2 regions of the Variovorax sp. RCC_210 genome follow, and region 2 is predicted to be linked to the other one. Evidence: predicted binding sites of a transcription regulator. Region 2 holds the regulator's gene; the other holds the start of a gene.
The links. Region 2 encodes HrcA, which represses chaperone genes, less so after heat shock. Its sites were predicted from a motif close to TTAGCACTCNNNNNNNNNGAGTGCTAA; they were not measured.

Region 1 (15,708 bases), on a different contig from region 2:
AAAGGTGAACACGCCGTCGATGGTCGCGTCGCCGCCCAGCGCCTTCGGGTCGCTCAGGTTCATCAGGTCGACGATTTCTTCCTTCTTCAGATAGCCGCTGCTGTCGACCTGCGTGAGGTCGATCTTGAACACGCGCTTGAAGCGCGCGGCGTTGCGCGAGGTGCCCGAGGCCGCGAACTTGCCGGTGCGCACGTCGCCGGCGCCACTGTCCTTCTCCACCACCAAAAACTCCTTGTCGTTGATGGCGACCATGTCGTTCACGCTGTAGACCTCGGTCTCCAGGTTGCCGTCGCCGTTGATGCGCTGGCCCGTGCTCACCTTGTAGGCGAAGGTGGCGGGCTCGAAGTTCTGCGAGCCCAGGTCGAACACGCTGACGATGCGCCGCTGCGGGTTGTCGCCGTTCAGCTCCTTCTCGTACATGGCGTACAGCTTGGTGCGGCTGGCGTTGATGGCCATGCTCTCCAGCCCGCCCGAGCCGCCCAGGTTGGCCACCGAGGTGTTCGACTGGATGTACGGGTTGTTGGGCGTCTGCACCAGCGGGTTGCTGCCCAGCTTGGCCAGGTTGGGCATCTGCACCTCGCGCGAAGCCAGGCGCCCCTTCGCGTCGAACTTCAGCAGGAAGGGGCCGAACTCGTCCCCGATCCAGAAGTTGCCCTGCGCGTCGAGCTGCAGCGACTCGGGGTCGATGTCGTAGCCCGTGAGCAGGCGCCCGCTGACGATGGCCGGGTCCACCGGCAGCGTCTGGCCGGCCGGCGACACCGAGGTGCCGGGGTAGCTGGCCATGTCGGCCACCGCCGGGTAGCCCAGGTTGCGGTTCGGGTCGCTCAGGCGGATGTAGCTGTCGGGTGTGAAGGACGCGAGCGCCTCGCCGGTCTGGAAGTTCGCCGGAATCACCTTGCCCTGCGCCCAGTCGAAGCGCACCGCGTAGATGTGCAGCAAGGCATCGGGCGAGGCGCCGCGCCCGCCGAAGCCGTTGTCCTGCATCACGTAGAACACGCCCGCCATCGGGCTGGGGATCATGGCGGAGAAGCCCTGCATGGGCTGCTTGCCCTGGAACGGCAGCGTGTAGCCGTAGGTGTCCCTGGCGCGCGCGAGGTCGCCGCCGGAAATGAACTGGCCCGAGGTGGGGCCGGCGACGTAGCTGTCGGCCGGCAGCACCGCGCGACCGGTGAGCGTGGGCGCGGTCACCTCGGGTTCGACGGGGGCCGGCGCCGGCGCGGGTGGCGGCGGCGGCGCGGCGGGCACCGGTGCGGGTACCGGCAGGAACGGCAGGCCGCCGCCATTGCCGCCACCGCCGCAGCCGGCGAGCACGGCGCTGCCCGCGCCGAGCAGGAGGCCGCGGCGCTTGATCTTGGAATTCGAGTTCATGAAAAGGGGGCTCAGAAAGGCGTGGGTGCCGAGCTCAGGTCGGTCAGCTTGTTGGTCTTCAGGTCGATGACGAAGTGCTGCGTGGGCGCGCCCTTGGCGAGCTTGAGCAGGATGTCCATGAGCGGCTTGAAGCGCGCCTGGAACACGGCGTTCACCACGTTGTCGTTCATCACCTGCTGGCTGCCGTTCAGGGCCAGCGTGGCGTTGGTGCCGGCCAGCGCCTGGGCGATCAGCTTGTACTGCCTGGCGCGGTCGGCCGGAATGTCCGCGAACGCGAGGTCGCCGGCATTGGCCAGGCGCACGAAGTCGCCGGCCAGGTCGATGGCCTTCCACTGGTTGAAGTCTTCCAGGCGCATGCCGTTGGCGGCGGCCAGCGCGCGCGCCTTGCCTTCGGCGGCGGCGTAGTCGAGGCCGTAGGCCGTCTGTGCGCTGCCGTCGCCGCCCGCTTCGCCCAGGCAGGCGAAGAAGGCGTTGCTCAGCAGGCCATGGTTGCCGGTGTTGCCCAGCTGCTTGAGCGTGACCTTGGTCTGCAGCTGCGACAGCACCAGCAGGTCGGAGCCGTACAGCGGGCTCTTCACCAGCTCGCGCATCTCGCAGCGCCAGTCGTCGTTCAGCAGGCGCAGGCGCACCAGCTCGGACATGTAGCGCGTGCTGAAGTCGCCGTAGGTCTTGGCGTCCAAGATGCTCTTGTCCCAGAGCACGCCGTTGCTGCCGCCGGGCAGCATGAAGCCGAAGTCGCTGAAGTAGCGGTGCTCCTCGCGGTACAGGTCGAACAGCTCGTCGAAGCGCGCCACGTTGTCCAGCCGCACGGTCTGCACGTCGATGTGCGAGGCGTCGTTGAAGGTCAGCAGCTTGTAGGCCGGCACGTAGGCCGCCATCGACGGGGCCTGGATGTTCACCAGCCCGTGGCCGTCGTCGTAGGTGCGCACCGCCGTGTCGTTGAAGTGCATGTGGCCGCCCACGTGCACCTGCAGGCCGGTGTCGGCCAGCGCCTTGGTGACGTCCTCGGTGGGGCGGCGCACCATCTGCATCTTGCCGGCGCCCAGCAGCGCGATGATGTCGTCGGACGCGCCGTTGAAGAACTCGCTCATCGGGAAATGGCTGAAGGCCACGACCTGCTTGCCCTGCTTCTTGCCGCGCGCGACCACGTCCTTCAGCCACGCGATCACGTGCGGCTTGTGGGTCAGCATCTTGTTGTAGCCGGCGTCGCCCGAGCCGTTGAAGTCGTTGGCGCCGGCGCCCGTCGGAACATAGACGTTGGCGTCGATGCCCACCAGCCACAGGCCCTCCACGGGCTCGACCAGGTAGCTGGTGTCGGGCACGTTGCGGCAGAAGGTGTAGCCGTCTTTCTTGTAGGTGCCGCCGGCGCCCTGCGCGCAGATCTCGAACTCGCGCTTGCTCCACACGGCCTGCTCCTTCGCCTTGGCCGCGGTGTAGTCCTGGTAGGTGTAGGTGCTGTAGGGCGTCTCGAAGTAGCGGTAGCCGTCCTTGGGCATGAAGCCGTGCTGGTCGAGGGCCTGGGTGACGCCGGCGTAGCCCAGCTCCTTCACTTCCTCGGTGCAGTACGAGAAGTTGACCTTGGCCCACGCGCCGCTGTAGTTGCCGGCCGCGCAGTCGCCGTTGCCGCCCTTGCTGTAGATGGGCTGCGGAAAGCCGACGCGGCCCGAGTTGGGGTCCAGGCCCAGGTAGTCGTTCTTGCCGCCCGCGCGCTCCAGCGGACGGTTCGGGTCATGGTTGCCGGGCGCGGCGAAGAACTGGATGCCGTGCTTGGCCGCGTAGTCGTCCAGCACCTTCTTCAGGCCGCGCATGTGCACGGGCTGGCCGTCGTCCGAGAAGTCGCCCGGCAGCGCGATGAGCTTCACGCCGCGCGCCACCGCGTCGTCGAGCGCGGTCATGAAGGCGAAGTAGTTTTCGTTGAACAGGCGCGTCGAGGTCATCTGCGCATGCATCAGGCGAATGGTCGCGTTGCGCCCCGACTTCGGGTTGAACACGCCGGGGAACGAGCCGTCCTGGAAGTTGGCGTAGACGTCGTGGAAGTGGATGTCGGGCATGAACGCCACCTGCACCGGCTTGCCGGCGTCGACGACGGGCGGTGCCTCGCCAGGGGCCGGCGCGGGCGTGGACGCCGCGGGCGGAAGAACGATGGCGCCAGGCTGGTTGTCGCTGCCGCCGCAGGCCGCGAGCACCGACAGCACGGCCACCGTGGCGAGCGCCGACGGCGCACGCGACGTGCGAAAAATGGAGAAGGTCATAAAAGGGGAAAAGAGAGTCCGCGAATGAGGGCGAAGCGCCTCGCCTCCCCTTCCCAGGGGTGGCGCAGCGCGGCCGAATCATGCGGGGGCTGTGTGACCTCCCCATGGCGAACGCATGACACGGCAGGCTGACCTGCGACTGACCATGCGAAGGCTTTACACCTTTGCGCCATTTCACCTTTGCACTTTCGCGCGCAAGCAAAACGGCCCGTGCACTGCACGGGCCGTTCGAACGAAATGAATGCCTGCGGCGGCTAGCGGGCGGGCGACTTTCGCCAGCCGAACCACGCGCAGACGATCACCGGGATGCCCAGCGTGATCCACGCCAGGATGTCGCCCAGCCCGCCGTCGCTGAACAGCGCGGAGACCAGCCCGAAGATCGTCAGCAGGCCCAGCACGATCGGCCAGCCCCACATGCGCCAGAAGCCTTGGTGCTGAGGGTGTTGGTGGCTGTGGTGTTGCTGCTTCATGCCTGTGCCTTCGCCGCGGCCGGCGTGGGTTGCGCGGCGCCGGGAACCTGGGGCGGTTCATGCGCCGGGTTTTTCTTGGCCGCGGGCACCGTGTTGCCGCGCTTGAGCCACAGGTACAGGCCGCTGCCCAGCACGATGATGGTCGCGATGTCGAGCAGCGCCCAGATGATCTGCATCGGCATGCCGCCGTAGTCGCCGAAGTGCAGCGGCTGCGACACCAGCAGCGCCGTGAGGTACCACGGCAACTTCGGCGACGCGGTGACCTGCGCGGTCTTGGCGTCCACCAGCACCGGCTGGAACAGCTTCGAGGTGAAGGGCTCGCTGCCGCGCACGAAGAAGGTGGTGTGGTGCGGGCTGGAGAACGAGGTGCCCGGGAAAGCGATGAACGACAGCTTCATGCCGGGCGCCTGCTGCAGCGCGGCGTCCATCGAGCGCTGCACCGAGGCACGCTCGTTGACCGCCACCACCGGCTCGTTCTTGTAGGGCGTGAGCAGCGCGCTGAGCTGGTCGTACTGCCAGTACTTGATGAGCAGGTCGGCCCAGGTGTTGATCATGCCGGTGGAGCCCACCACGAACAGCCACACCAGCGTGACCACGCCCAGCAGGTTGTGCAGGTCGAGCCACTTCAGGCGCGAGCGCTTCTCGCGGCGCACCGTGCCGAAGTCGAGCTTGCGCATGAAGGGCGAGTACAGCACCACGCCCGAGACGATGGCCACCAGCAACAGCAGCCCCATGAAGCCCAGGAAGAGCTTGCCCGGCAGGCCCGCGAACAGGTCGACGTGCAGCTTGAACATGACGTACATGAAGCCCTCGTCGAACTTGGGCTGCGCCAGGATCTGGCCGGTGCGCGCGTCGACCGCGATCGACTTGAAGTCGTCCGTGGGCGCCGGCGTGGGCGTGAGCGTGACGAACCACAGGCCGTCGTCGTCCTCGGGCTGCGAGGCGAACTGCACCACGCGGTCGGGGTGCTGCGCCTTGGCGATGTCGAGCACGCGGTCCAGGCTGATGCGCGGCGTGCCGGCCGGCATCTTCGGCGCCTCGACCTCGGTGCCCAGCAGGTGGCCGATCTCGTGGTGGAAGATGAGCGGCAGGCCGGTGAGGCACAGCAGCAGCATGAACACCGTGCACACCAGGCTGCTCCATTTGTGCACCCAGGCCCAGGTCTTGATCTTTCGGCTGTTCATGTCGTGGTGGCTGTTGGGTAAGGCTTATTCTAGAAACGGTACGTGGCGCTGGCGACTACGCTGCGGCGCGCGCCGTACCAGCAGTCGCCACGCGACAAGCAAGTGCTGAAGTAGGTCTTGTCGGTGGCGTTGTTGATGTTCAGCGCATAGCGCCACTTGGCCGACTCGTAGGCCAGCATCAGGTCGACCAGCGTCACCGACGGCACGCGCGGGCCCGCGCTGGTGCCGTCCAGGTCGGTGAAGTTGCTCATGTAGCGCACGCCGGCGCCGGCCGAGAAGCCCGGCACGCCCGCAATGGCGAAGCGGTACTTGCCCCATACCGAGACCTGGTTGCGCGGCTGCTCGGTGAGCTTGTGGTCGACGTCGATGTAGGTGTAGTTGGAAATCAGGTCCAGGTCGCGCGCCAGCGTGGTCTTGAGCTCGAGCTCGACGCCCTTGTTCTTCGTCGAGTCGACCTGGCGGCCGTAGTTGGGGTTGGTGCTGTCGGAGACGACGCGGTTCTTTTCCTTCAGCGAGAAGGCCGAGGCCGTGAAGCTCGTGGCCGAACCCGCGGGCTGGTACTTGACGCCGGCCTCCACCTGCTCGCCGCGCAGCGGCTTGAACAGGTTGCCCTCGACGTTCGTGCCCGCCTGCGGGGTGAACGACTCGGTGTAGCTCAGGTAGGGCGACCAGCCCGAGGGCAGCGTGTACATCACGCCCAGGCGCTTCGAGGTGGCGCTGGTCGTCTCCGAGTCGCTGCCCGCTGTGCCGGAGGTGCTGCGGTCATGGCGCAGCCCGGCCACGAAGATCCAGTTGTCCAGCTTCATCTGGTCCTGCACGTAGACGCCTGCGTTGCGCTGCGTGGTGCGGGGCCGGGCGGCCAGCTCGGTGACGGGCACGTAGCCGATGCCGTAGACGGGGGCATAGGCGTCGATGCTGCTGAACGTGGAGCCTTCGATCTTGTCCTGCCGCTGGCGCGAGTATTCGGCGCCCACCAGGAAGGTGTGGCGCAGCGCGCCGGTGTTGAAGTGACCCTCGACGTGGTTGTCGACGCCGGTCATGCGCGTCCAGGTCAGCGACTTGTCGTTGACACGGCCCAGCAGGCGCTGGCCGACGGGGTCGAGGCCCCAGCCGCCGGGCAGCGAGAAGAAGTCGCCGTAGTGGTAGTGCGAGTCGTTGAACGTGCGCGACATGCGGAAGTTCTGCCGGAACGTCCAGTCGTCGTTGAACTTGTGCTCGAACATCCAGCCGAAGGTCTTGCGTTCGGTGTCGTAGCCGTCGCCCGGCTCGCCGATGAACCGGCTCGACGGCAGCGGTCCGTTGACGTTCGGCAGGATGGTGCCCTGCCATGGGAAAAACTGCGAGGTGCTGCCGGTCTTGTCCTTCTGCCACAGGGCCTGCAATGTCAACGAGGTGGCGGCGCTGGGCCGCCAGGTGAGCGACGGCATGACGAGCGAGCGGTCGTCCGGCACATAGTCGACCTGCGTATCGGACTTGCGCTGCAGCGCGACCAGGCGGTACGACCAGTCGCCGTCGGCCGTCAGCGGGCCGGTGAAGTCGGCCTGCACCTGCTTGCGACCGAAGGAGCCGAGCTGCACGCCCACTTCGCGGTACGCCTGCTGCTGCGGCCGCTTGCTGACCATGTTGACCACGCCGCCGGCCGTGCCGGCGCCGAACAGCATGCCGGCCGGCCCGCGCAGCACCTCGAGGCGCTCCAGCGTGTAGGGATCGGGGCGTGCCGTGGCCGTGTACCAGCCGGAAGAAAAGGTCTGCAGGCCGTCGAGGTAGACCGAGGGATCGCTGCCGCGCACCGAGAAGCTGTCCGAACGCGAGTCCAGGCCGTAGGCGTCGGAGCGCACGCCCGCGGCGTACGTGAGCGCGTCCTGCAGGTTGGTGGCGCCTTGGTCGACCATCTGGTCGCGCGTGACCACGGTGACGGACTGGGGCGTTTCCGCCAGCGGCGTGTCGGTCTTGGTGGCGGTGACCGCGTTCTTCGCGCGGTACCCGATGACGGCGGAAGTGGCGGTCTCGGCTTCGGCATTGGCGTCGACCCGCACTTCAGGCAACGACCCGGAATTCGCCGTTTGCGCCAGCACTTGGTGCTGTGCGTAGATTGCCAGGCATCCGACCAGCACCGATGCGGCCTTGCGCCGCGCGACCAACTTGCTCATACCCGACATCTCTCCAAATACTATTAAGAACTATTCTCATTTTATTAGCCGGAAGTTAGCGGTTTGGCAATTTCCAACCTGGGCGAAGGGCGTTGCGTTGTGAAATTGCGTCTTTGGTTTGGAGGCGGAGCAGCTACCATGCCGCCCGCACGCCCCGTGCGCTGGCCGCCCTCATGCTCAAGCTCATTGCCTTCCTGTTTCCCGCGTTGCGCGGTCCGGCTCTGCGCCCGATGGCCCTGGCAGCAGTCTTTTTCGTGGCCTTCGCGCTGGTCGGCTGCGCCGGCCTGCCGCCGCGCGGCCTCACCGCCGAGGCGCCGACGCTCGCGATTCCGGCCTCCGCCGCCACCGAACTCGGCCGCGCGGCCACGAGCCTGAATTCCCCGCCCGACGGGCTCTCCAGCATGCGCCCGCTGATCGAGGCTTCTTTCGCGCTCGACGCGCGGCTGGAGCTCATGCGCCGCGCCACGTCGTCGCTCGACATCCAGACCTACCAGCTCGGCAACGACAAGACCGGCCGCCTGCTGCTGCGCGAAATGCGCAACGCCGCGCGCCGGGGCGTGCGCGTGCGGCTGCTGCTCGACGACTTCTACACCGCCGGCATGGACCGCCTGCTGCTCGGCCTGGCCGCCGAGCCCAACGCCGAGGTGCGGCTGTTCAACCCGTTCGTGAACGCGCGCGACCATTCGTCGGGTCGCTGGCTGGAGTTCTTCACCGACTTCCGCCGGCTCAACCACCGCATGCACAACAAGCTGTTCGTGGCCGACGGCGCCATGGTCATCGCGGGTGGGCGCAACCTGGCCGACGAATACTTCCTGCGCAGCGAGAGCGCGAACTTCATCGACTTCGAGCTGCTGCTTGCCGGCCCGGTGGTGCCGGAGTCGGCCGCCATCTTCGACACCTACTGGAACAGCGACGTGGTCTACCCGCTGCAGCGGGTGGCCAGCACCAGCCGCACGCCGGCCGAGCTCAAGGCCGATTTCGAGGAGGCCACCTCCCCCGCGCACGCCCCGCCGCCCGACCCGCTGCCCATCACCGACCTGCTGGGCGACCTGCCGCTGGGCGCGCAGCTGGCCAACGTCGGCGAGCTGAAGTGGATGCGCGCCGAGGCCAACGCCACGGCCGACAGCCCCAACAAGGCGCTGGGCGTCATGGCGCACCCCACCGAACCGCTGGCGCAGCGCTTTCATGAAATGGTGGCCACCGCGCAGTCGAACGTGGTGGTGATCTCGCCGTACTTCATTCCAGGCGACGAGGGCATGGAGCGCATCCGCATGGGCCGCGCGCACGGCGTGAACATCACCGTCATCACCAATTCGCTGGCCGACAGCGACGAGCCGCTGGTGAACATCAACTACAACCGCTACCGCGTCGACATGCTCAAGCTGGGCGTGAACCTGTACGAGGTGAGCACCCAGCAGCTGCGCCGCGCCGGGCAGTTTCGCGACCTGCTGAAGAAGGCGCGCGGCCGGCTGCACGCCAAGCTGGCGCTGGTCGACCGGCAGTGGGTGCTGCTGGGCTCCATGAACCTAGACCCGCGCTCCGCCCGGCTGAACACCGAGTTCGGCGTGCGCGTGCGCAGCTTCGACCTGACGCAGGCCCTGCTGTTCGCCTACCAGCTCGACGACATCGAGGGCGTGTACCGCGTGACCCTGAAGCCCGACGGCCAGAACGTGCAATGGGTGGGCACCGGCGACGTGCAGAACGAGGTGCTCGACAGCGAACCCGACTCGAGCATGCTCACGCGGCTGCAGCTGCTGCTGTTCTCTTGGTTCGTGCCGACGGACCAGCTGTAGCAACGGGCCGGCTGCTGCTCGAGCACTGCAGCCGGCCGGCTGCTATCCGGCCACCGCTGCCTCCCACAGCAGCTTGCCTCCCAGCAACAAGGTGAAGGCCAGGAACGCGGCCTTCATGCGCTTCGGGCTCGCGACGCGGCCCACCCATGCGCCGAGCCAGCCGCCCACCGCGCAACCGACCAGCAACGGAATGCCCAGCCCGAAGTCGACCGTGCCGCTCGAAATGAAGGTGGTCACCGAGGCCCCCACCACCAGCAGGTTGATGCGTGTCATGACCGCCGCGCTTTCGCTGAAGCTCAGGCCGTAGCAATGCATCAGCGCAAAGATCAGAAAGCTGCCGAAGCCCGCCCCGAAGAAGCCCGAGTACACGCACAGCCCGAAGATCACCGCGACACCCACCGGCGCGGGCGGCGGCCGCGCCTGTGCGTCGCGCGGGCGCCGCGAGAAGTCGGTGCGGTGCGTGACCCACAGAATGACGACCATCAGCAGCGCCACCACGATCTTCAACACCCGGTCGGCAATGCCCACCACCAGCAGCGAGCCCGACACCGACCCGACGACAGCCAGCGGCCAGACCACCCAAGGCATCTTCGTGCGCTCGGAGGCGTCGCCGCGGCGCGCGAGCGAACCGGTCGCGAACGAACCGAGCAGCGCGAACTTGACCGTGGCAATGCTCTGCGCCGCCGGGTGTCCCATGAGCAGCAACAGCGGCACCCCGGCGGTCGCTCCCCCGCCGATGGTGACCGCCACCACGCCGATGAAAAGGCCCAGGCCGACCAGCACCAGCGCCGTCAGCACGACCTGCCCGCCGCGGAGTTGCCGGAGCTCCTGCCTTTCCAATCGGTCATGCAGCGCAGCAGCGTGGCGCTTCGCACGGCCACGCCATGGCGGGCCTGCTGGAAGTACTTGTTCTGCGGGGTTTCGTCGATGTCCACATCGAGCTCGTCGGTGCGGGGCAGGCAATGCATGACAACCAGCCCCGGCGACGCGCGCGACAGCAGCGCGCGGTGCAAGCGGCATTTCTGCAATTGGCGCAGGTACACGGCCGGGTCGGTGAATTGTTCCTGCTGCACGCGCACCATGTAGACCAGGTCGACATGGCCGATCATTTCCTTCATGGACGAATACATTTGCGGCGCCACGCCGTGCAATTTGCCCAGTTGTGGCGGAAATTCGCTGCCTTCATCGCCGTCGAGGGCCGAATCGACGATATGCAGGCGGACGTTGCTGAATTTGCGCAACCCCGCAATCAGCGACCTTGCCGCGCGCGAATACCGGATGCCGCCGGCAATGCCGATGTGCAGGTTGTCGACGCCGCCGAAATGGTCGTGCAGCGTGTAGAGGTCGATCAGGGTCTGCGTCGGGTGCTGCACCCGGCCCTCGCCCGCGTTGATGAGCGGCACGCCCACCGTGCCCTTGATGCGGCGCATGACGTCGTCCTCCGCATGGCGGGCGACCACGGCGTCGCAGTAGAAGCCGGCCATGCGCGTGGTGTCGAGCAGGCTTTCGCCCAGTTCGACGCGAGTGTTGCGCACGTCGGAAACACTCAGCACGCGCGCGCCGAGCCGGTAGGCCGCCGCCTCGAAACTCAATCGGGTCCGCATGCTGGGCTCGAAGAAGAGCGTGCACACGACCTTGCCGGTCAGCGCGCGCCGGAAGTCTTCGGGCGAGCGCCGTATATGGTCAATGTTAGAAAACAATGTTTCTATTTCGGTCCTGGAAAGATCATCGATGGAAATAAGGTCCTGCATGCCAATCCCCCTGAGCAGTTCTTTTGTTTGAAAACGCGTTCTTGGGGGTCTTGGCATATAAACCGGCCATCTATTTGTTCGACTGGTGTTTTGCTCTTCGCCCCCTGCAAGTGATTCTGTATTCGTTCATGCTTAAAAAATTTCGTGCGCCGTTATGCAATCCATAAAAAACGATTTGGCTTTGTCCATTAATTTCGAACAACTGCGCACTTTTTCACTTGTTCTTGAATTGGGCAGTTTTTCGGCGGCGGCCGAACGGCTCGGCGTGACGCAGCCGGCGGTGAGCGTGCAGGTCAAGCAACTGGAGCGGCGTCTTGGCGTGCGCCTGATCGAACGGGTCGGTCGGCGCGTGGGGCCGACGCCTGCAGGCGCGGACCTGCTGGCCGAATTGCCGAACGTGGCGACGGCGCTGACGAACGCGATCAACGCCGCCACCTTCCATTCGGCCGGCGTGGCGGGCCGCGTGAGGCTGGGCACGGGCGGCACCGGCTGCCTCTACCTGCTGCCGCCGGTGCTGCGCGACCTGCGCGCGCGATACCCGCTGCTGGACATCATCGTCAGCACCGGCAACACCGAGGGCTACGTGCGGCGCGTGGAGGACAACACGGTCGACGTCGCGCTGGTCACGCTGCCTGTCGCTTCACGCGCGCTGGCGGTCACGCCCATCCTGCGGGACGAGTTCGTGGCCATCTGCCAGCGCGGCAGCGCCGATTGGCCGGCCGAGGTGTCGGCGGCCACGCTGGGGGCGCTCCCGCTCGTGAAGTTCGTGCCCGGCGCCAGCGCGCGGGGCCTCGTGGACGACTGGCTTCGCCGCGGCGGGCACGCGTCGCCGCCGGTGATGGAGTTCGACAGCGTCGAAGCCATCAAGGAAATGGTGGCGGCCGGGCTGGGCGTCGCCATCCTGCCGAAGATGGCGGTCACGGGGCGCGGCCATCACGCCGAGCTCGACCTGCGGCCGCTCCAGCCGCCGCTGCACCGCACGCTGGCGCTGGTCACGCGCAACGACAAGCCCGTGAGCAAGGGCCTGCGGCAGGTGATCGACGCGGTGGTCGCCGCGGGGCGCGCCGTGGAAGCGGCCAACGGCGAACCGGCGAAAGACGCTACGGCGCCGGCGCGTCGAGCTCCCTGAGCGTTTCGGCCAGCACGCGGGTGCCGGCGGCCACCTGCTCCTTGCTCGCCCACTCTTCCTGGCAGTGGCTGCGCCCGTCGAGGCAGGGAATGAAGATCATGCCCATGGGCCCGGTCGCCGCCACGTGCATGGCGTCGTGGCCGGCGCCGCTGGGGAGCGCCCTGTGGGGCAGCGCGAGGCGGTCGGCCGCGCGGGCCACGGCCTGCATGACGAGGTCGCTGCACTTCGTGGGCGGCGTGCGGGTCAGCGGCGCGGCGCTGCAGCTGACCCGCAACTGCCGCAGGTCGTCGCTGCACAGCGCGATGGCCCGCTCCGGAAATTCGTCGAGCACCGCCTGCGCGTTGCTGCGCACTTCGAGCACCATGTCGACCCGGCCGGGCACGGCGTTGGGCACGTTGGGGCTCATCGAAATGCGCCCGATGGTCGCCACCACATAGTGCGGCTGGCCGTCCATGGCGCTGGCCTCGCGGTGCACCGCGTCGATCAGCCGGGCCGCGCCCACCAGCGCATCGCGGCGGATGTCCATCGGCGTGGTGCCGGCGTGGTCGGGCTGGCCAGTCACGGTGAGGGCCACGCGGCGGATGCCCACGATGTCGGTGACCACGCCGATGGGCAGCCCCTCGCGCTCGAGCACTGGGCCCTGCTCGATGTGCAACTCGACAAAGGCGGCGACCCCACCGGGGCCCCTGGCCGCGCCGGCCAGCGCGTCGGGCCGGGCGCCGATGCGCTGCATGGCCTGGGCGAGGCTTTCGCCGGCCTCGTTGCATGCGGCGAGCATGGCGTCGTCCAGCGTGCCGGCAAAGGCGCGGCTGCCCACGCACGAGATGCCGTAGTCGCTGGGCTCCTCGGACAGGAAGTCGACCACTTCGAGCGGATGGCGCAGCACCACGCCCGATTCGTGCAGCGACTGCGCCACCTCGAGCCCCGCGAGCACGCCCAGGATGCCGTCGAAACGACCGCCGCCCACCACGGTGTCGCAGTGCGAGCCAGTCACCAGTGGTGCCAGCCCGGGCTGGCTGCCTTCGCGCCGGCCGGTCAGGTTGCCGGCGGCGTCGAGGTGCACGGCGAGCCCCGCTTCCTCGAATTGGCCGCGCAGCCACTGCCTGGCGCGTTCGAATTCGGGCGAGAAGGCGCGGCGGGTCCAGGGAACGTCGGGGCGGGTGAAGGAAGCGAGGGTTTCGAGCCGACGCCAAAGGCGCTCGGGCTGGATGGAGAGGATTGGAGGCATCCCCGTATGGTGGCCGGGCCGGCGCTTTCTTTGAAGCGTGGACGGGTAATGCAAGCCATAAAGCACTCTTTCAGACGCCCTGGCCGGCGCCCTTGAAGCCGCCGGGGCATTTCCCTGCCCTTGAAACGTCATCGATTGCCCTTATGATTAGCACTCGCTGTTGATGAGTGCTAACAGCCACTCGCTTCCAGTCGAATGGGCGCTCCGGCCTTGTCCGGTGCCCGACCACAAACCCGTTTCTTATCCATATCCAGGAGATGCAATGAAACTTCGTCCTTTGGCCGATCGCGTGATCGTCAAGCGTGTTGACAGCGAAACCAAGACCGCCTCCGGCATCGTCATTCCCGACGCAGCCGCCGAAAAGCCCGATCAGGGCGAAGTCCTGGCCGTGGGCCCGGGCAAGCGCAACGACAAGGGCGAACTGGCCGCACTGACCGTCAAGGTCGGCGACCGCGTCCTGTTCGGCAAGTACAGCGGCCAGACCGTCAAGGTCGATGGCGACGAACTGCTCGTGATGAAGGAAGACGACCTGTTCGCAGTCGTCGAGAAGTAAGCCTTCTCCCTTCCGATTCATTCAAATCCAATCCTTTCGGAGTTAATTCATCATGGCAGCAAAAGACGTAGTCTTCGGCGGAGAAGCCCGCGCACGCATGGTCGAGGGTGTGAACATCCTGGCCAACGCAGTCAAGGTCACCCTGGGCCCCAAGGGTCGCAACGTGGTGCTCGAACGCTCGTTCGGCGCCCCCACCGTGACCAAGGACGGCGTGTCGGTCGCCAAGGAAATCGAACTCAAGGACAAGCTGCAGAACATGGGCGCCCAGCTCGTGAAGGAAGTGGCCTCCAAGACTTCGGACAACGCCGGTGACGGCACCACCACCGCGACCGTGCTGGCACAAGCCATCGTTCGCGAAGGTTTCAAGCTGGTGGCTGCCGGCATGAACCCGATGGACCTGAAGCGCGGCATCGACAAGGCTGTCACGGCCCTGGTCGCCGAGCTGAAGAAGGCTTCCAAGCCCACCACCACCTCCAAGGAAATCGCGCAAGTCGGCTCCATCTCGGCCAACAGCGACGAAACCATCGGCAAGCTCATCGCTGACGCGATGGACAAGGTCGGCAAGGAAGGCGTGATCACCGTGGAAGACGGCAAGTCGCTGGACAGCGAACTCGACGTCGTCGAAGGCATGCAGTTCGACCGCGGCTACCTGTCGCCCTACTTCATCAACAACCCCGAGAAGCAATCGGCGCTGTTGGACAACCCCTTCGTGCTGCTGTTCGACAAGAAGATCAGCAACATCCGTGACCTGCTGCCGGTGCTGGAGCAAGTCGCCAAGGCTGGCCGTCCGCTGCTGATCATTGCCGAAGAAGTCGAAGGCGAAGCCCTGGCTACGCTGGTCGTGAACACGATCCGCGGCATCCTGAAGGTCGTGGCTGTGAAGGCTCCTGGCTTCGGCGACCGCCGCAAGGCCATGCTGGAAGACATCGCCATCCTGACGGGCGGCAAGGTCATCGCTGAAGAAGTGGGCCTGACGCTCGAAAAGGTGACGCTGGCCGACCTGGGTCAAGCCAAGCGCATCGAAGTGGGCAAGGAAAACACGATCATCATCGACGGCGCCGGCGCTGCTGGTGACATCGAAGCCCGCGTGAAGCAAGTGCGCGTTCAGATCGAAGAAGCGACCAGCGACTACGACCGTGAAAAGCTGCAAGAGCGCGTGGCCAAGCTGGCCGGCGGCGTGGCAGTGATCAAGGTCGGCGCTGCCACCGAAGTCGAAATGAAGGAAAAGAAGGCTCGCGTGGAAGACGCCCTGCACGCTACCCGCGCTGCAGTGGAAGAAGGCGTCGTGGCTGGCGGCGGCGTGGCTCTGCTGCGTGCCAAGCAAGCTGTGGGCACCTCGGTCAAGGGCGACAACGCCGACCAGGAAGCCGGCATCAAGCTCGTGCTGAAGGCCATCGAAGCGCCCCTGCGCGAAATCGTGAACAACGCCGGCGGCGAAGCCTCGGTGGTGGTGAACGCTGTGTTGGCCGGTTCGGGCAACTACGGCTTCAACGCTGCGAACGACACGTACGGCGACATGCTCGAGCTGGGCATCCTGGACCCGACGAAGGTCACCCGCACCGCACTGCAGAACGCCGCTTCGGTGTCCTCGCTGCTGCTGACGACCGAAGCCATGGTTGCTGACGCACCCAAGGACGAGTCGGGTGCTGGCGGCGGCGGCATGCCCGACATGGGTGGCATGGGCGGCATGGGCGGCATGGGCATGTAAATTCGCTCGCCCCCAGGCTGCGCGGCACTTCGTGTCCGCTACGCCAACCCCCTACCGGGGGCAACACCTGCGGCCCGGCAAAGCCGGTTCCGCGGTGTTTCGCGAAATAAAAAAACCCGTCT
Region 2 (15,708 bases):
GGCTTGATGTCCAGGTGCAGCATCTTGTACTGGTGCACGATGCGCAGGCCGCGCAGGATCTCGTCGAACAGCGAGCGGATGGTCGACTCGCGGAACACCTTCTGCTTTTTCAGGTCGCGCGCGGTGACCACGAAATCCTGCAGGGTGGCGCCCTCCAGGTAGTTCATGACCATGTAGACGGTCTCGTTCTCGCGAAAGAAATTGAGCACGCTGACCACCGAGGCATGCGAGATCTGGGCGAGCGAGCGGCCTTCTTCGAAGAAGCTCTTCAGGCCGAGGCGGTAGAGCGACAGCTTCTCGGGCGGCACCTGCGGGTTGAGCTCGCCGGGCCCGCGGGTGGCCAGCGAGGACGGCAGGTATTCCTTGATGGCGACCTGCTGGCCGTTGGAGTCGATCGCGAGGTAGACAACGCCGAAACCGCCCGCCGAAAGGCGGCGGATCACGCGGTATCCGCCGATGACCGTATCGGGCGACAGGGGCGTAGGCTTGACCTTTGACATAATCCGGGAGTTTCGCCCGAAGGCGATGGTGCGGCAAGCGAACGCCGTGCCGACGCCTCGGTGCATGCAAGCAAAACCACAGTGAGGCGCAATGCCAGTTTACAGCATGACCGGCTACGCCAGCGGCCAGAACGGGTCCGCAGGCAGCCACTCCGAAGCCGATGCACGGCCTACCGCCGCAGGCCGGCTCGGGGTAGAAATCCGCTCGGTCAACAGCCGCTTTCTCGACCTGACCTTCAAGCTGCCGGAAGAACTCCGCCAGCATGAAACCGCCCTGCGCGAGCTGCTCACGGGCAAGCTCAAGCGCGGCAAGGTCGAGGTGCGCGCCGCCATCGAGAACACCGCCCAGGCGGGCGTCGTCGAGCCCTCCGTGAAGCTGCTCCAGCGGCTCAACGGCGTGCAGGACAGCGTCAAGGCCTGGCTGCCCGGCGCCCGGGAGCTGAGCGTGGCCGACGTGCTGCGCCTGGCCGGCGGCGACAGCGCCGCCCGCGGCGACTGGGGTGCCGACCTGCTCGACGTCGCCGGCAAGGCGCTCGACGGCCTGATGTCGGCCCGCCAGCGCGAAGGCGCCCGGCTGGCCAAGATGCTCGACGCCCACCTGGGGCAGTTGCGCACCCTGGTGCTGCAGGCCGGCCCGCTGGTGCCCCAGCTGGTCGAACAGCAGCGCACCCGCTTCCTGGAACGCTGGCAGGAGGCCATGGGCCTGACTGCCGGCACCGGCGGCACCCTGCCCGAGGCAGCCCAGGACCGCGCGCTGACCGAGGCCACGGCCTTTGCCATCCGCATCGACGTGGCCGAGGAGCTCACCCGGCTGAACTCGCATCTCGACGAGATCGAGCGGCTGCTGAAAAAGGGCGGCGAGATCGGCAAGCGCCTGGACTTCCTCATCCAGGAGCTGCACCGCGAGGCCAACACCCTGGGCTCGAAGTCGGCGGCGCTGGAACTCACGCGCATCGGCGTGGACATGAAGGTGCTGATCGAGCAGATGCGCGAACAGGTGCAGAACATCGAATGACGAGCGAAAGAATGGACTACCCCGGCAATATCTTCGTGGTCGCGGCGCCCAGCGGCGCCGGCAAATCGAGCCTGGTGAAGGCGCTGATGGAGCTCGATTCGGCCGTCCAGCCTTCGGTGTCGCACACCACCCGGTCGCCGCGCGGCCAGGAAAAGCACGGCCGCGAGTACTTTTTCGCCTCGCCGTCGGAGTTCGACGCGCTGATTGCGGCGGACGGCTTCGTGGAATGGGCGCATGTGCACGGGCACCGCTACGGCACGTCGAAGCGGGCCGTCGAGGAGCGCATCGCCCAGGGAGCGGACGTGATCCTTGAAATCGACTTCCAGGGCGCGCTGCAGATCCGCAAGACCTTCGCCAACGCGGTGATGATCTTCATCCTGCCGCCCAGCTGGGAAGAACTGCGTTCGCGGCTCGAACGGCGCGGCGAAGACAGCGCCTCGGTCATCGAACTGCGCCTGAAAAACGCCGCCGAAGAGATGGCACGGGCGGGGGAATTCGACTTCGTTATAATCAACGAGTTATTTGAGCGCGCGCTTTTCGATCTCAAGGCGATCGTCCACGCTCAGCGGCTCCGGTATTCCGCACAGCGCCGTGCGCGTGCCGACACATTCGCCGCACTGAACATCCCCTGATACCCGAGCCCTCGCTCACCGACAGAAAGATTCTCATCATGGCCCGCATCACCGTCGAAGATTGTCTCGTCAACATCCCGAACCGCTTCCAGCTCGTTCTGGCCGCGACCTACCGCGCGCGCATGCTGAGCCAGGGCCACGCACCGAAGATCGAGAGCAAGAACAAGCCCGCCGTCACCGCCCTGCGCGAAATCGCCGAAGGCAAGATCGGCCTCGAAATGCTCAAGAAGGTGCCGGGCTGATCTGACGCAGCCCTGCAACGAAAAGGCACCGCAAAGCGGTGCTTTTTTTATGCCCGGACGCGTCCATACAGCGGTCACGCTAAAGTGATAGACATGAGCGCGGTAGCCAAACATCAGTCCCAAGCCCCCAAAGGCCCGCCGAAACCGAGCCCGGCGGCGCTGAACGCAGCCGCCGCAAGCTTCGCCGCCTTGACGGCGCGCCTCGACTACCTGAGCCCCGAAGACACCGAACTGGTACGGCGCGCCTACCGCTTCGCCGACGAGGCGCACCTGGGCCAGTTGCGCAACAGCGGCGAGCCCTACATCACCCATCCGATCGCGGTGGCGGCGCAATGCGCCGAGTGGAAGCTCGACGCGCAGGCGCTGATGGCGGCCTTGCTCCACGACGCCATCGAAGACTGCGGCGTCACCAAGCCCGAACTCATCGAACGCTTCGGTGCCCCGGTGGCGGAACTGGTCGACGGGCTCACCAAGCTCGACAAGCTGCAGTTCAACACCCGCGAAGAAAACCAGGCCGAGTCGTTCCGCAAGATGCTGCTTGCCATGGCGCGCGACGTGCGCGTCATTCTCGTGAAGCTGGCCGACCGCACGCACAACATGCGCACGCTGGCCGATGCGCCGCGCGAGAAGTGGGCCCGCATCTCGCGCGAAACGCTCGAGATCTATGCGCCCATCGCGCACCGCCTCGGACTGAACCAGACCTATCGCGAACTGCAGGAACTGTCGTTCCGGCACCTGAAGCCCTGGCGCTACGCCACGCTGTCGAAAGCGGTGGCCAAGGCGCGAGGTCGACGCCGCGACCTGATCCAGAAGGTGCAGAAAGAGGTCGAAACGGCCTTCTCCGCCGCCGGAATGACGCTGCGGATCGCCGGGCGTGAAAAGACGCTGTATTCCATCTATCGAAAGATGGAAGAAAAGCACCTGAGCTTCGCGCAGGTGACCGACATCTACGGCTTCCGGCTGATCGTGCCGAACGTGATCGCCTGCTACACCGGGCTGGGCATCCTGCACCAGATGTACAAGCCGCTGCCCGGCAAGTTCAAGGACCACATCGCGATCGCCAAGCTCAACGGCTACCAGTCGCTGCACACCACGCTGGTGGGGCCCGCTGGCGTGAGCGTGGAGTTCCAGCTGCGAACCGAGGCCATGCACGTGGTGGCCGAATCCGGCGTGGCGGCGCACTGGCTGTACAAGGCGGCCGAGCCCAACGCTGCGAGCAACGACCGCCTGGGCACCAAGTGGCTGCAATCGCTGCTCGACATCCAGGACGAGACGCGCGACGCCGCCGAGTTCTGGGACCACGTCAAGGTCGACCTGTTTCCGGATGCGGTCTATGTGTTCACGCCAAAGAGCCAGATCATGGCGCTCCCGCGCGGCGCCACGGTGGTCGACTTTGCGTACGCCATTCACAGCAACATCGGCGACCACACATCGGCCGCGCGCATCAACGGCGACCAGGTGCCGCTGCGCACCGAGCTCAAGAACGGCGACGTGGTCGAGGTGATCACCGCGCCGGTGTCCACGCCCAACCCGGCATGGCTCGGGTTCGTGCGAACCGGGCGGGCACGCTCCAAGATCCGTCACTACCTGAAGACGCTGGCGCACGCCGAGTCGGAAGGCTTGGGCGAGAAGCTGCTGGCCCAGGCGCTGCGCGCCGAGGGGCTGAGCAAGCTGCCCGAGAACGACGAGGAGCACCAGCCGCTGTGGGAAAAGCTGCTGCGCTTCACCGGCAACCGGACCCGCGCCGAACTGCTGACCGACATCGGTCTGGGCAAGCGCATCGCCAGCATCGTCGCGAAACGGCTGGTGTCCATGCTGTCCGAACTGGGCGAACGGCCCGACGCGCTGCTGCTGAGCCGCGAGCGCTTCATCTCGCACGAGACGGTGTCGCAGGGCGCGGTCACGCTGGACGGCAGCGAGAACTCGTCCGTGCGCTTCGCGCTGTGCTGCCGCCCCATTCCCGGCGACCAGATCGTCGGCTATCTGGGGCACGGCGAAGGCCTGGTGGTGCACACCGAAGACTGCGGTGTCGGCCAGCGCCTGCGCCACAAGGACAGTGAACGCTTCTTCGCCGTCGAGTGGGCGGACGAACCCACGCGCGCTTTCGAAACTGGCGTGGTCATTACCGTGCGCAACGACAAGGGCGTGCTCGCGCGGGTCGCGGCCACGTTGGCGGATGCCGAAGCCGACATCACGCACGTGGAAATGGCCGACGAGACGCCGCAGGATTCGACCGACCTGCGCTTCGTGATCGCGGTGCGCGACCGGACGCATCTAGACGCCGTGCTGCGCGCCGCACGGCGGACCGCATCCGTCCTGACTGCCTCGCGGACGGTTCCCGCTCCCTGAGCCTCTAGGCTTCGGCCGGGCGCGGCGCGGGATAGTTCACCGAAAGAATCTCGACCTCGTGCGCGCCACCCGGCGTCACGAGCTTTACGACGTCGCCTTCGCGCGCCTTGAGCAAAGCTCGAGCGATCGGAGAGATCCAACTGACTTGCGCCTTTGCGCTCTCCGCCTCGTCGATGCCGAGGATGGTGACGCTGCGCTCGTCGCCCGCCTCGTCGGCATAACGCACCGTGGCGCCGAAGAAGACCTGATCGCGGCCGTGATGCACCGACGGGTCGGTGATTTCTGCGATTTCGAGCCGCTTGGTGAGAAAGCGGATGCGCCTGTCGATTTCCCGCAGGCGCTTCTTGCCGTAGAGGTAGTCGCCGTTCTCGGAGCGGTCGCCGTTCTTGGCGGCCCAGTGCACGGTCTCGACGATCTTGGGGCGCTCCTCGTCCATCAGCTGCAGCAGTTCGTCGCGCAGGCGCGCGTAACCGTCGGGGGTGATGTAGTTCTTGCTGCCGGCGGGCAGCGGAGGCAGGGCGCCATCGGCGCCGTCGTCGTCCCCGTCGGAATCCGTTTCCTTGGTGAATGCCTTGCTCAACGCAAAATCCTCCAAAAAAGAAAAAAGCCCGCAACTTTCGTTGCGGGCTTTTTATGTAGTGGTGCGGCTGGCAGGAATTGAACCCACGACCCCTTGGTTCGTAGCCAAGTACTCTATCCAACTGAGCTACAGCCGCACAGCTTGCAATTATAGCCCGCTTTTCTCGACCTTTTAGGATTTACCTGATCGCAGACACGCGGTCGTCACAAAAGAAAAAAGCCCGGAAGACGAATCTTCCGGGCTTTAAAGAGTTGGTGCGGCTGGCAGGAATTGAACCCACGACCCCTTGGTTCGTAGCCAAGTACTCTATCCAACTGAGCTACAGCCGCTGAGCCCACGATTATATCCCGTTTTCGCGGGCTTCCTCGAAGACATCCAAAAAGCTTTGCACAACCTGGTGCAACTGGCGGTGGTGGTAGGCCGTGATGGGCTTGAACCATCGACCAACGGATTATGAGTCCGCTGCTCTAACCAACTGAGCTAACGGCCCACGCGGCACGGATTCTATTCGCGCCGCGCCACAGCCCACGCTACTTGCGATGGCTCAATGCGTTGGTCACCAGCCGCGAGGTGATATCGACGATCTGGATCATCCGCTCGTACGGCATGCGCGTCGGCCCGATCACGCCCAGCGTGCCCACCACCTGCCCGTCGACCTCGTAGTTGGCGCTGACGATGGACAGCTCCTCGAAGGGCACCACCTGGCTCTCGCCGCCGATGAAGATGCGCACGCCTTCTGCCTTGCTCGACACATCGAGCAGCCGCATCAGCTGCGCCTTCTGCTCGAACAGTTCGAAGGCGCGGCGCAGCTGGCCCATGTCGCTGGAAAAGTCGCTCACCGCCAGCAGGTTGCGCTCGCCGGAAATCACGACATCGTCTTCCTGCGCCTCTGTCAGCACTTCGGAGCTGACCTTCACCGCAGCCTGCATCAGCGTGGCGATCTCGCCGCGCAGCGTCTCGATCTCGGACTGCAGCTTGTCGCGCACCTGCTCGATGGTCAGGCCCGCATAGTTCGCGTTGATGTAGTTGGAGGCCTCGACCAGTTGCGACTGCGAATAGTCGGCCTCCGGGAAGATCACCCGGTTCTGCACATCGCCGTCGGGCGACACGATGATCACCAGCAGCCGCTTCTCGGACAGCCTCAGGAACTCGATCTGCTTGAACACCGAGGCACGCCGCGGCGCCATCACCACGCCCACGAACTGCGACATGTTCGACAGCAGGTGCGCCGCGTTGGCGATCACCTTCTGCGGCTGGTCGGGCGCAAGGCTCGGCGTGTTCATGTGCTCACGCTGGGCGGTCAGCATGGTGTCGACGAACAGGCGGTAGCCGCGGTGCGTCGGAATGCGGCCCGAAGAGGTGTGCGGGCTGGCGATCAGCCCGAGCCCTTCGAGGTCGGACATGACGTTGCGGATGGTCGCGGGCGACAGGTCGAGCCCCGCGGAACGCGACAACGTGCGTGACCCGACGGGTTGCCCGTCGGCGATGTAGCGCTCGACGAGCGTCTTGAGCAGCAACTTGGCACGGTCGTCCAGCATTGCAAGATTTTAGTGTTGTAATTTGTGAGATATGACCTCTCGCTTTCGTCACGTCGCCCTGATCGGCAAATACCAGGCTTCCGGCGCCCGAGCGCAGGCGGACGCTCGCGACGGTGTGATGGAAAACATCGGGGCCTTCCTGGAGTCGCAGGGCTGCAAGGTTTTCGTCGAACGCTCCACCTGCAAGGAAGACGAAGAAAGTGCCCCGCCCCACCCACGCTACGAAGCCCTGACGGTCGAGGAAATCGGCCAGCGCTGCGACCTGGGCCTGGTCGTCGGCGGCGACGGCACCATGCTCGGCATCGGCCGGCAACTCGCCAGCTATGGCATTCCGCTGATCGGCATCAACCGCGGCCGCCTTGGCTTCATCACCGACATTCCGCTGGACAACTACCAGGCCACGCTGATTCCCATGCTGGCCGGCGAATACGAAGAAGACCATCGCAGCCTGATGCACGCGAGCGTGATGCGCGACGGCGCCTCGGTGTTCGACGCGCTCGCCATGAACGACGTGGTGGTCAACCGCGGCGCCACCTCCGGCATGGTCGAGCTGCGCGTGTCGGTCGGCCGGCACTTCGTGGCCAGCCAGCGCGCCGACGGCCTGATCATCGCCACGCCCACGGGCTCCACGGCCTATGCGCTGTCGGCCGGCGGCCCCTTGCTGCACCCGGCGGTGCCCGGCTGGGTGCTGGTGCCCATCGCGCCGCACACGCTGTCGAACCGCCCGGTGGTGCTGCCCGATGCCGACGAGATCGTCATCGAGCTGGTCGGCGGACGCGACGCCAGCGCCAATTTCGACATGCAATCGCTCGCCTCGCTCGCCATCGGCGACCGCGTGGTGGTGCGCCGCTCCGACTTCCGGGTGCGCTTCCTGCATCCGCGCGGCTGGAGCTATTTCGACACCTTGCGCAAGAAACTTCACTGGAACGAAGGGGGCTCCTGACATGGCGCTGCGACGCATCGCACTGCGCGACTTCGTGATCGTGCGATCACTCGAACTCGACCTGTCCGGCGGCTTCACGGTCTTGACCGGTGAAACCGGCGCGGGCAAATCCATATTGATCGACGCGCTGCAGCTGGCGCTGGGCAACCGGGCCGATGCCGGCGCGGTGCGCGAAGGCGCCGAGCGGCTCGACGTGAGCGCCGAGTTCGACGCCGACCCGGCCCTGGCCCCCTGGCTCGACGAAGGCGGCTTCGAAGCCGGCGATGCCCTGCTGCTGCGCCGCACGGTCGACCTGCAGGGCCGCAGCCGCGGCTGGATCAACGGCAGCCCCGCCACGGCCACGCAACTGCGCGAGCTGGGCGACCACCTGCTCGACATCCACGGCCAGCACGCCTGGCAGAGCCTGACCCGGCCCGAGGCCGTGCGCGGCCTGCTCGACGCCTACGCGGGCGTGCGCACCGACGCGCTCGATGCCGCGTGGCACGGCTGGCGGCAGGCGCTTTCGTCGCTCGAGCACGCGCGCTCGGCGCAAGACTCGCTGCAGCGCGAACGCGAACGGCTGCAGTGGCAGATTTCCGAAGTCGCCAAGCTCGCACCGGGCGCCGACGAGTGGGAAGAGCTGTCGACCGCGCATTCGCGCATCTCCAACGCCCAGGCCCTGATCGACGCGGCGCAAGGCGCCAGCCTGGCGCTGGAAGACGACGACAACGGCGCGCTCGCCGCGCTCACGCGCGCGGCCACGCTGCTGCAGAACTGCGAGCACATCGAGCCCGAATTCCGCAACCTGGGCGAAGTGCTGGCCTCCTGCGTGGCACAGGCCTCCGACGCGGCCCATTCGCTGCACGGCTACCTGCGCGACACCGACGCCGACCCGCACGGCCTCGCCGAGCTGGACGAGCGCATGGGCCTGTGGATGTCGCTGGCGCGCCGCTACAAGCGCACGCCCGCCGACCTGCCGGCACTGCTGGCCGGCTGGCAGGCCGAGCTGCAGGCACTCGACGCGCAAAGCGATCTCGACGGGCTGGAGCGCGCCGAAGAAGCCGCGCAGCAGGTCTACATGAAGGAAGCCAAGGCGCTGGGCAAGTCGCGCAAGCAGGCCGCGCCGCGCCTCGGGCAGGCGGTCACGCAGGCCATGCAGGGCCTCGGCATGCAGGGCGGGCGCTTCGAGGTCGAGCTGCAGCCGCTGGCGCAGCCCGGCCGCGCCGGCCTCGAAGAAGTGGCCTTCCTCGTGGCCGGCCACACCGGCAGCACGCCGCGCGCCATCGGCAAGGTGGCTTCGGGCGGCGAGCTGTCGCGCATCGCGCTGGCCATTGCCGTCACCACCAGCCAGCTCGGCACCGCGCAGACGCTGATCTTCGACGAGGTCGATGCGGGCGTCGGCGGCGCGGTCGCCGAGACGGTCGGGCGCCTCATGAAGCAGCTCGGCCGCGACCGGCAGGTGCTTGCCGTGACCCACCTGCCCCAGGTGGCCGCCTGCGCCGACCACCACCTGGTGGTCGCCAAGCGCCAGACGGCGGCCGCCGGCAAGGACGGCCCGCGCACCGAAAGCGGCGTGTCGCGCCTCGACGACGACCACCGCGCCAAGGAAATCGCCCGCATGCTGGGCGGCGAAAAGGTCTCGCAGACCTCGCTCGCGCATGCGCGCGAGATGCTGGGCCACAAGAGCGCCACGGCCCCGGTGACGTCGCCATGAACCACCTCGACCTCGTGCTCATCACCGGCATGTCGGGTTCCGGCAAGTCGGTGGCCTTGCATGCGCTGGAAGACGCCGGCTACTACTGCGTCGACAACCTGCCGCCCGAGCTGCTGACCGCGTTCATCGCCCTGCAGCACGAGCAAGCCACGCCGCGCGTGGCCATTGCCATGGACGTGCGCAGCGGCGTGTCGCTGCCGATCGTGCCGCTGCAGCTCGAGGCGCTGCGACGCGACGGCGGCATCTCGCTGCGTTCGCTGTTCCTCGATGCCACCACCGACGCGCTGCTGCGCCGCTATTCGGAAACCCGCCGCCGCCATCCGCTCTCGCGCCAGGAGGGCCGCACCGACGTGCCTGAGCAGCATCGCGTGCTGATGCAGGCCATCGAGCTGGAGCGCGAGCTGCTGGCCGACCTGCGCGACGGCGCCGACGTGATCGACACCAGCCTGATCCGGCCCGCGCAGCTGCAGAGCTACATCAAGTCGCTGATCTCGGCGCCGCAGAACGCGCTGACGCTGGTGTTCGAGTCGTTCGCGTTCAAGCGCGGCGTGCCGCTGGACGCCGACTACGTGTTCGACGTGCGCATGCTGCCCAATCCGCACTACGTGCCCGCGTTGCGGCCGCTCACGGGGCGCGACGAACCGGTGATCGAGTGGCTGCGCGAGCACGACGACGTGGCGCGCATGTACGACGACATCGAGCAGTTCCTGTCGCATTGGCTCGATGCGCTGGCGCGCGACCATCGCAGCTACGTCACGGTGGCCATCGGCTGCACCGGCGGGCAGCACCGCTCTGTGTTCCTGGTCGAGCAACTGGCGCGCTCGTTCGGCGCGCGCTGGGGTTCGCTGAAGCGGCACCGCGAGCTCGACGCGAACTGAGCGGCGCGAAGCTCTAGAAACTGTCTAGACCGCGCCGCTTTCGAGCAGCTTGCGCATCGGCGCCGGCAGGCCCAGCCGACGCCATTCCTCCGCCTCCACCCATCGCGCGCCCTCGCCTCGCGGCTGCGCGCCGTGCAGCTGCACGGGATGCAGGTGCAGGTCCTTGTGGGTCAGCACGTGCACGAAGGCCGGCAGGTCTTGCGCGCCGTGCTGCGCTGCTGCCGGCAATGCAGCGAGCAGGTCTTCGCGGCTGTCGAACACGGGCAGGCAATACAGCCCTGCCCAGATGCCCTTGGCCGGCCGCTTCTCCAGCCAGACCCGGCCCTGCGCGTCGCGCGCCAGCAGCACCCACAGCGACTGGGCGCTGCGCTTGAGCTTGCGCGTCTTCACCGGGTAGCGCTCGGGCGCGCCTTCGCGCAAGGCCGTGCAGCTCCGGTTGACAGGGCAGATCATGCAACTGGGCTTGCGTGGCAGGCACACGGTGGCGCCCAGGTCCATCAACCCCTGCGTGTAGTGCGCGATGGCTTCGCGCTGCTCGGCGGGCGGCAGCAACTGCGTTGCCAGGTCCCACAGTGCGCGCTCCTGCGCGGCGGACGACATGTCGCCCGCAAAACCGAGCACGCGCGTCAGCACGCGCTTCACGTTGCCGTCGAGGATCGCCACGCGCTCGCCGAAGCAGAAGGCGGCAATTGCCGCCGATGTCGAGCGCCCGATGCCGGGCAGCGTGACCAGTTCGGCGGCGGTGTGCGGAAACTCGCCGCCGAAACGCACGACCACGTCCTGCGCGCAGCGGTGCATGTTGCGCGCCCGGCTGTAGTAGCCCAGGCCGCTCCAGAGGCCGAACACCTCGTCTTCCGTGCCGGCGGCCAGTGCCTTCACATCGGGAAAGCGCTCGAGAAAACGCGCGAAGTAACCCAGCACCGTCGTCACCTGCGTCTGCTGCAGCATCACTTCCGACAGCCACACGCGGTACGGATCGCGCGTGTTCTGCCACGGCAACTGGCTGCGCCCGTGGGTGCGCTGCCAGCTCACGACCTGCGCGGCGAAATCGGCGGGCAAAGGTGAAGTTGCAGCCGCCGCGGCGGCGGAACGCTCAGGCCGCACGCAGCTCGCCGACCGTGGCCGCTGCCTGCGGCTTTCCGGGTTGCGCGATCAGCGAGGTGAACTCGCGCAGCCGCACATGCAGTTCGGCCAGGTCGCGCTCCTGCGCGGCCAGTTCGAGCAGGCGCTCGTCGAGGTTGCCGGCCGCGCTCTGGATGCGCTCGATGGCCTCGATGCGCTTGCTGAAATTGCGCCTGCGCTCCTTGAGCTGCGCATCGATCTGCGCGCTCGCGCCCTTGCTCCAGCGCTCGACCTCGGTCATGGCGGCCTCGTTGACCAGCCGCAGGCGGCTGGCCAGCGCGCGCACCAGCTTGTCGCAGAAATCGGCCTGCGCCAGCTTCAGCAGGTTGCCCACGCCCAGGTAATGGATGTGGCTGCGCTCGATCTGGCTGAGCTCCTGCTCGAAGCCGGTGAGATCAGGCTCGGCCGGCGCCTGCAGCGTGAAGCCCTGCTCGGCATTGAGCTGGCGAAAGGTGGCGTGCAGCATCGACTGGATCTCGGCCGTGGTCGCCTGCACTTCGCGCAGGTTGTTGCGCAGCGAGTCGAAGGTCTCGGCGTACACCTTGCGCACGTTGAACTTGACGCCAGGCCGCTTGAGCGCGGCCGACAACCGCACCATGTCGGCCTTGAGCGCGGTGCGCCCGAGCACGGCGTACACCTCGCGCAGCAGCTTGCCCTGCACCGAGCGCAGCGCCAGGATGCGCGTGTTGCTGCCTTCGAATTCGGCGTGTTCCTGGTCGATGCGCGCGCGCATGTGGCGGATCACCGACACGTTCTTGCCGCGCAGCCCCTGCAGTTCGAGCGCCTGCTCGGACAGGTCGCGCTGGCGCACCTTCAGGATGCGTTCGGCCTCGGCGCGCAGCGCGGTCATGCCCGCATCGACCGCCAGCCGCAACATGGTCTCGCGCTTGCCGAGCACGCCTTCGCCCAGCAAGGCTTCGAGCGCCGGCAGACGGCTGGCCTGCAGCAGCTGCACGTCGCGCTGGATCTTGGCCTGCAGCCCCTTCTGCGCGGACACCGGCAGCACCTGCGCCAGCGGCACCTCGAGCAGCCGCGCCGCGCCTTCGCGCTGGCGCTCGATCTGCTGCTCGATCTGCGCGGGCGTGCTCAGCGTGTCCCACATGGTGTCGATCTTGTTGAGCACCACGAAGCGCGTGTCGTTGCCTTCGTCCTCGGTGATCAGGTGTTCGCGCCAGATCGACAGGTCGGAGCGCGTCACGCCGGTTTCGGCGCCCAAAATGAACACGACCGCATGCGCCTGGGGAATGAGGCTGACCGTCAACTCGGGTTCCGCGCCGATCGCATTCAGGCCGGGCGTGTCCAGAATCACCAGCCCCTGCTCCAGCAGCGGATGCGGCATGTTCAACACGGCATGGCGCCAGCGCGGAATTTCGACGCGGCCCTCGGCGTCCTGCACCGGGTTGTCGTCGGGCGTTTCGTCGTTCCAGAAGCCCAGCGTGCGCGCTTCTTCCTTGCTGACCCACCGCACCTCGGCCACCTTGCCCATCGCCTGCGCGAGCTGCTCGGCGTTGACGACGTCGATGGCGATCTCGGTCCAGCGCGTGGGCTTTTCGCGCCAGTGGGCGAGCGAATGCGGCTCCAGCCGGGTCTCGATGGGCAGCAGGCGCAGCTTGGGCGCCAGCGCGGGGTCGTAGCCCAGCTCCGTCGGGCACATCGTGGTGCGGCCCGCGCTCGCCGGCATGATGCGGCGCCCGTAGCCGGCAAAGAAGATGGCGTTGATCAGCTCCGACTTGCCGCGCGAGAACTCCGCCACGAAGGCGACCATGACCTTGCTGGTGCGGATCTGCGTCTCGAGCCCGCGCAAGCGCTCGGCCACCGACTGGTCGAGCAGCTCGTTCTCGGTCAGCCAGCGGGACAGCCACTGCAGCCGGCGAGCGAAATTGCTTCGCCACGCGCCGTGCTGGTCGAGTTGTTGGTTGAAAGAGCGGCTCAAGGGAAATGTGTAAGAAAGAGCTTACAAATATAGCATCGGGAGGCGCGCAACAACCGTTTTCGGGCGATTCCGTTCAAGGTGTTGGCGGCGTTCCACGTTTGAGGTTTCAGGTTTACTTCTGGCAGTTGGGGCAGTAGTAAGTCGAGCGTTGCCCCTGGCGCAGCAAGCGGATCGGCGTCGCGCAGACCCGGCACGGCTCGCCGGCGCGGCCGTACACGGTCGCCTCGAGCTGGAAATAGCCGTTCTTGCCGTCCACGCCCGAGAAGTCGCGCAGCGTGCTGCCACCCTTCTCCACCGCCCGCGCCAATATCTCGCGCACCGCGGCGTGCAGCTTCGCCGCGCGCGGCCTGCTGATGCGCGCGGCCGACAGCGTCGGCCGAATGCCGGCCTGGAACAACGCCTCCGACGCATAGATGTTGCCCACGCCCACCACCACGTCGCCCGCCAGCAGCACCTGCTTGACGGCGCTCTTGCGCTTCTTCAGTCCGGCATGGAAGGCATCGAGGTCGAAGGCATCGCCCAGCGGCTCCATGCCCAGGCCGCCCAGCAGCTTGATGGCCCAGGGCGCGTCTTCGTGCTCGACGTAGACCACCGCGCCGAAGCGGCGCGGGTCGTTCAGCCGCAGCGTGCCGCGGTCGGTCACCAGGTCGAAGTGATCGTGCACGCCGGGTGGCGGCAGGGTCATGTCGAAACGCAGGCTGCCCGACATGCCCAGGTGCAGCAGAAGGATGCCCTGGTCGAGGTCTATCAGCAGGTATTTGCCGCGCCGGCGCACCTGCAGCACCTTGCGCCCGACCAGTGCCTCGGGCAGCACCATCAAGGCCCATCGCAGCGGCTTGCCGATGCGCACCGCGTCGATGCGCGCACCGGCAATGCGGTCGGCAAAACCGCGCCGGGTGACTTCGACTTCGGGTAATTCGGGCATGAAAAGTAAATCTCCGGCAAACACCCGCGGCGGCGAAGCCCCCGCGCGGCGCTCGTTCAAAAGCCTGGATTATTATGGTCAGATGAATCTTTCGCCCCGCCGACACCGCCTTGCGGCGGCCGCGTCTCTCGCCTTGCTGGCTTGTGCCGCCCAAGCACAAACATCCGATCCTGCAGCCCCCACCAGCCCCGCGCCGGTCATCGAGCGGTCCGCGCCGCCCAAGCCAGCGGCCAAGCCGCGGGTGGTGGCAGCCAAGCCGGCGAGCGAACCTGAAGCACAGCCCTCGGCGCTCACCGCCGACCTGTTCTACGAGATCCTCATGGGCGAGCTCACGACCCGCACCGGCGACCCCGGCTCGGGCTACGCACTGGTGCTGGATGCCGCCCGCCGCTTGCGCGACGGCAAGCTGTTCCAGCGTGCGGTCGAAATCGCACTGCAGTCGCGCTCTGGCGACGCGGCGCTGGCCGCGGCCCGCGCCTGGCAGGAAACACTGCCGACTTCGCGCGACGCACGTCGCATCGAACTGCAGATTCTCATTGCGCTGAACCGCATCAGCGAAACGGTCGAGCCGTTGCGCGCCGAGGTGGCGGCCACCTCGCAAATCGAACGCCCGCTGCTGATGGCCGTGATTGCGCGCAACTACTCGCGCGCCGCGGACAAGAAGCTGGCCGCGTCGGTGGTCGAGCAGGCACTGGTCGACGAGCTCAAGAGCCCGACCACCGGCGGCCTGGCCTGGGCCACCGTGGGGCGCCTGCGGCTCAATGCCGGTGATGCCTCCGGCGCGCTGGATGCCGCGCGCAAGGGCCAGGAAATCGACCCGGCCTCCGACGCACCGCCCGCGCTGGCGCTTGAAATGATCGACCCCGGCCAGCCGCTGGCCGAGCCGATCGTCACGCGCTTCCTGAACAACAACCCCAAGGCTTCGCCCGACCTTCGCGTGGCGTACGCACGGGTGCTGGTGGAAAACCGCCGCTTCAACGACGCGTCCGTGCAGCTGCAGGCCGTCACCTCGTCGCGGCCCGATCTGGCGGAACCCTGGCTGCTGCTTGGCAGCCTGCAGATGCAGGCCAAGCAGGACGCCGCGGCCGAAGCATCGATCAAGCGCTTCATCGAGCTGTCGAACAGCCAGGCCAACAAGGACCAGGACGCGTCCGACCGCAAGCGCAGCGTGGCGCAGGCGTACTTCGCGTTGTCGCAACTGGCCGAACGGCGCAAGGACTACGCAGGCGCCGAGCGCTGGCTGTCGCGCGTCGACGGCGCCGAAGAAGTGGTGGCCGCGCAAACCCGCCGCGCCGCGCTGCTGGCGCGCCAGGGCAAGCTGCCCCAGGCCCGCGAGGTCATCCGCAGCCTGCCGGAGC

Region 1: a site for HrcA is predicted at 13,473-13,499, ahead of AB6807_RS17330 (co-chaperone GroES). Genes of this name have one in related genera too.

Annotation. Positions count from the first base shown of each region.
Region 1 is NZ_JBFUPJ010000005.1:164,440-180,147, reverse strand. It holds gene AB6807_RS17380 (esterase-like activity of phytase family protein) at 1-1,368, opposite strand, end outside; gene AB6807_RS17375 (metallophosphoesterase) at 1,380-3,620, opposite strand; gene AB6807_RS17370 (hypothetical protein) at 3,875-4,090, opposite strand; gene AB6807_RS17365 (PepSY-associated TM helix domain-containing protein) at 4,087-5,274, opposite strand; gene AB6807_RS17360 (TonB-dependent siderophore receptor) at 5,304-7,424, opposite strand; gene AB6807_RS17355 (phospholipase D family protein) at 7,598-9,217, shown strand; gene AB6807_RS17350 (sulfite exporter TauE/SafE family protein) at 9,260-10,015, opposite strand; gene pyrB (aspartate carbamoyltransferase) at 10,009-10,968, opposite strand; gene AB6807_RS17340 (LysR family transcriptional regulator) at 11,123-12,097, shown strand; gene AB6807_RS17335 (Zn-dependent hydrolase) at 12,069-13,325, opposite strand; gene AB6807_RS17330 (co-chaperone GroES) at 13,588-13,878, shown strand; gene groL (chaperonin GroEL) at 13,931-15,586, shown strand.
Region 2 is NZ_JBFUPJ010000013.1:195,071-210,778, reverse strand. It holds gene AB6807_RS29500 (serine/threonine-protein kinase) at 1-500, opposite strand, end outside; gene AB6807_RS29495 (YicC/YloC family endoribonuclease) at 592-1,515, shown strand; gene gmk (guanylate kinase) at 1,527-2,147, shown strand; gene rpoZ (DNA-directed RNA polymerase subunit omega) at 2,186-2,389, shown strand; gene AB6807_RS29480 (bifunctional (p)ppGpp synthetase/guanosine-3',5'-bis(diphosphate) 3'-pyrophosphohydrolase) at 2,483-4,738, shown strand; gene greB (transcription elongation factor GreB) at 4,743-5,318, opposite strand; tRNA gene AB6807_RS29470 (tRNA-Arg) at 5,378-5,454, opposite strand; tRNA gene AB6807_RS29465 (tRNA-Arg) at 5,571-5,647, opposite strand; tRNA gene AB6807_RS29460 (tRNA-Ile) at 5,732-5,808, opposite strand; gene hrcA (heat-inducible transcriptional repressor HrcA) at 5,849-6,856, opposite strand; gene AB6807_RS29450 (NAD kinase) at 6,888-7,799, shown strand; gene recN (DNA repair protein RecN) at 7,801-9,492, shown strand; gene rapZ (RNase adapter RapZ) at 9,489-10,370, shown strand; gene mutY (A/G-specific adenine glycosylase) at 10,395-11,429, opposite strand; gene AB6807_RS29430 (dynamin family protein) at 11,464-13,425, opposite strand; gene mutM (bifunctional DNA-formamidopyrimidine glycosylase/DNA-(apurinic or apyrimidinic site) lyase) at 13,538-14,350, opposite strand; gene AB6807_RS29420 (tetratricopeptide repeat protein) at 14,433-15,708, shown strand, end outside.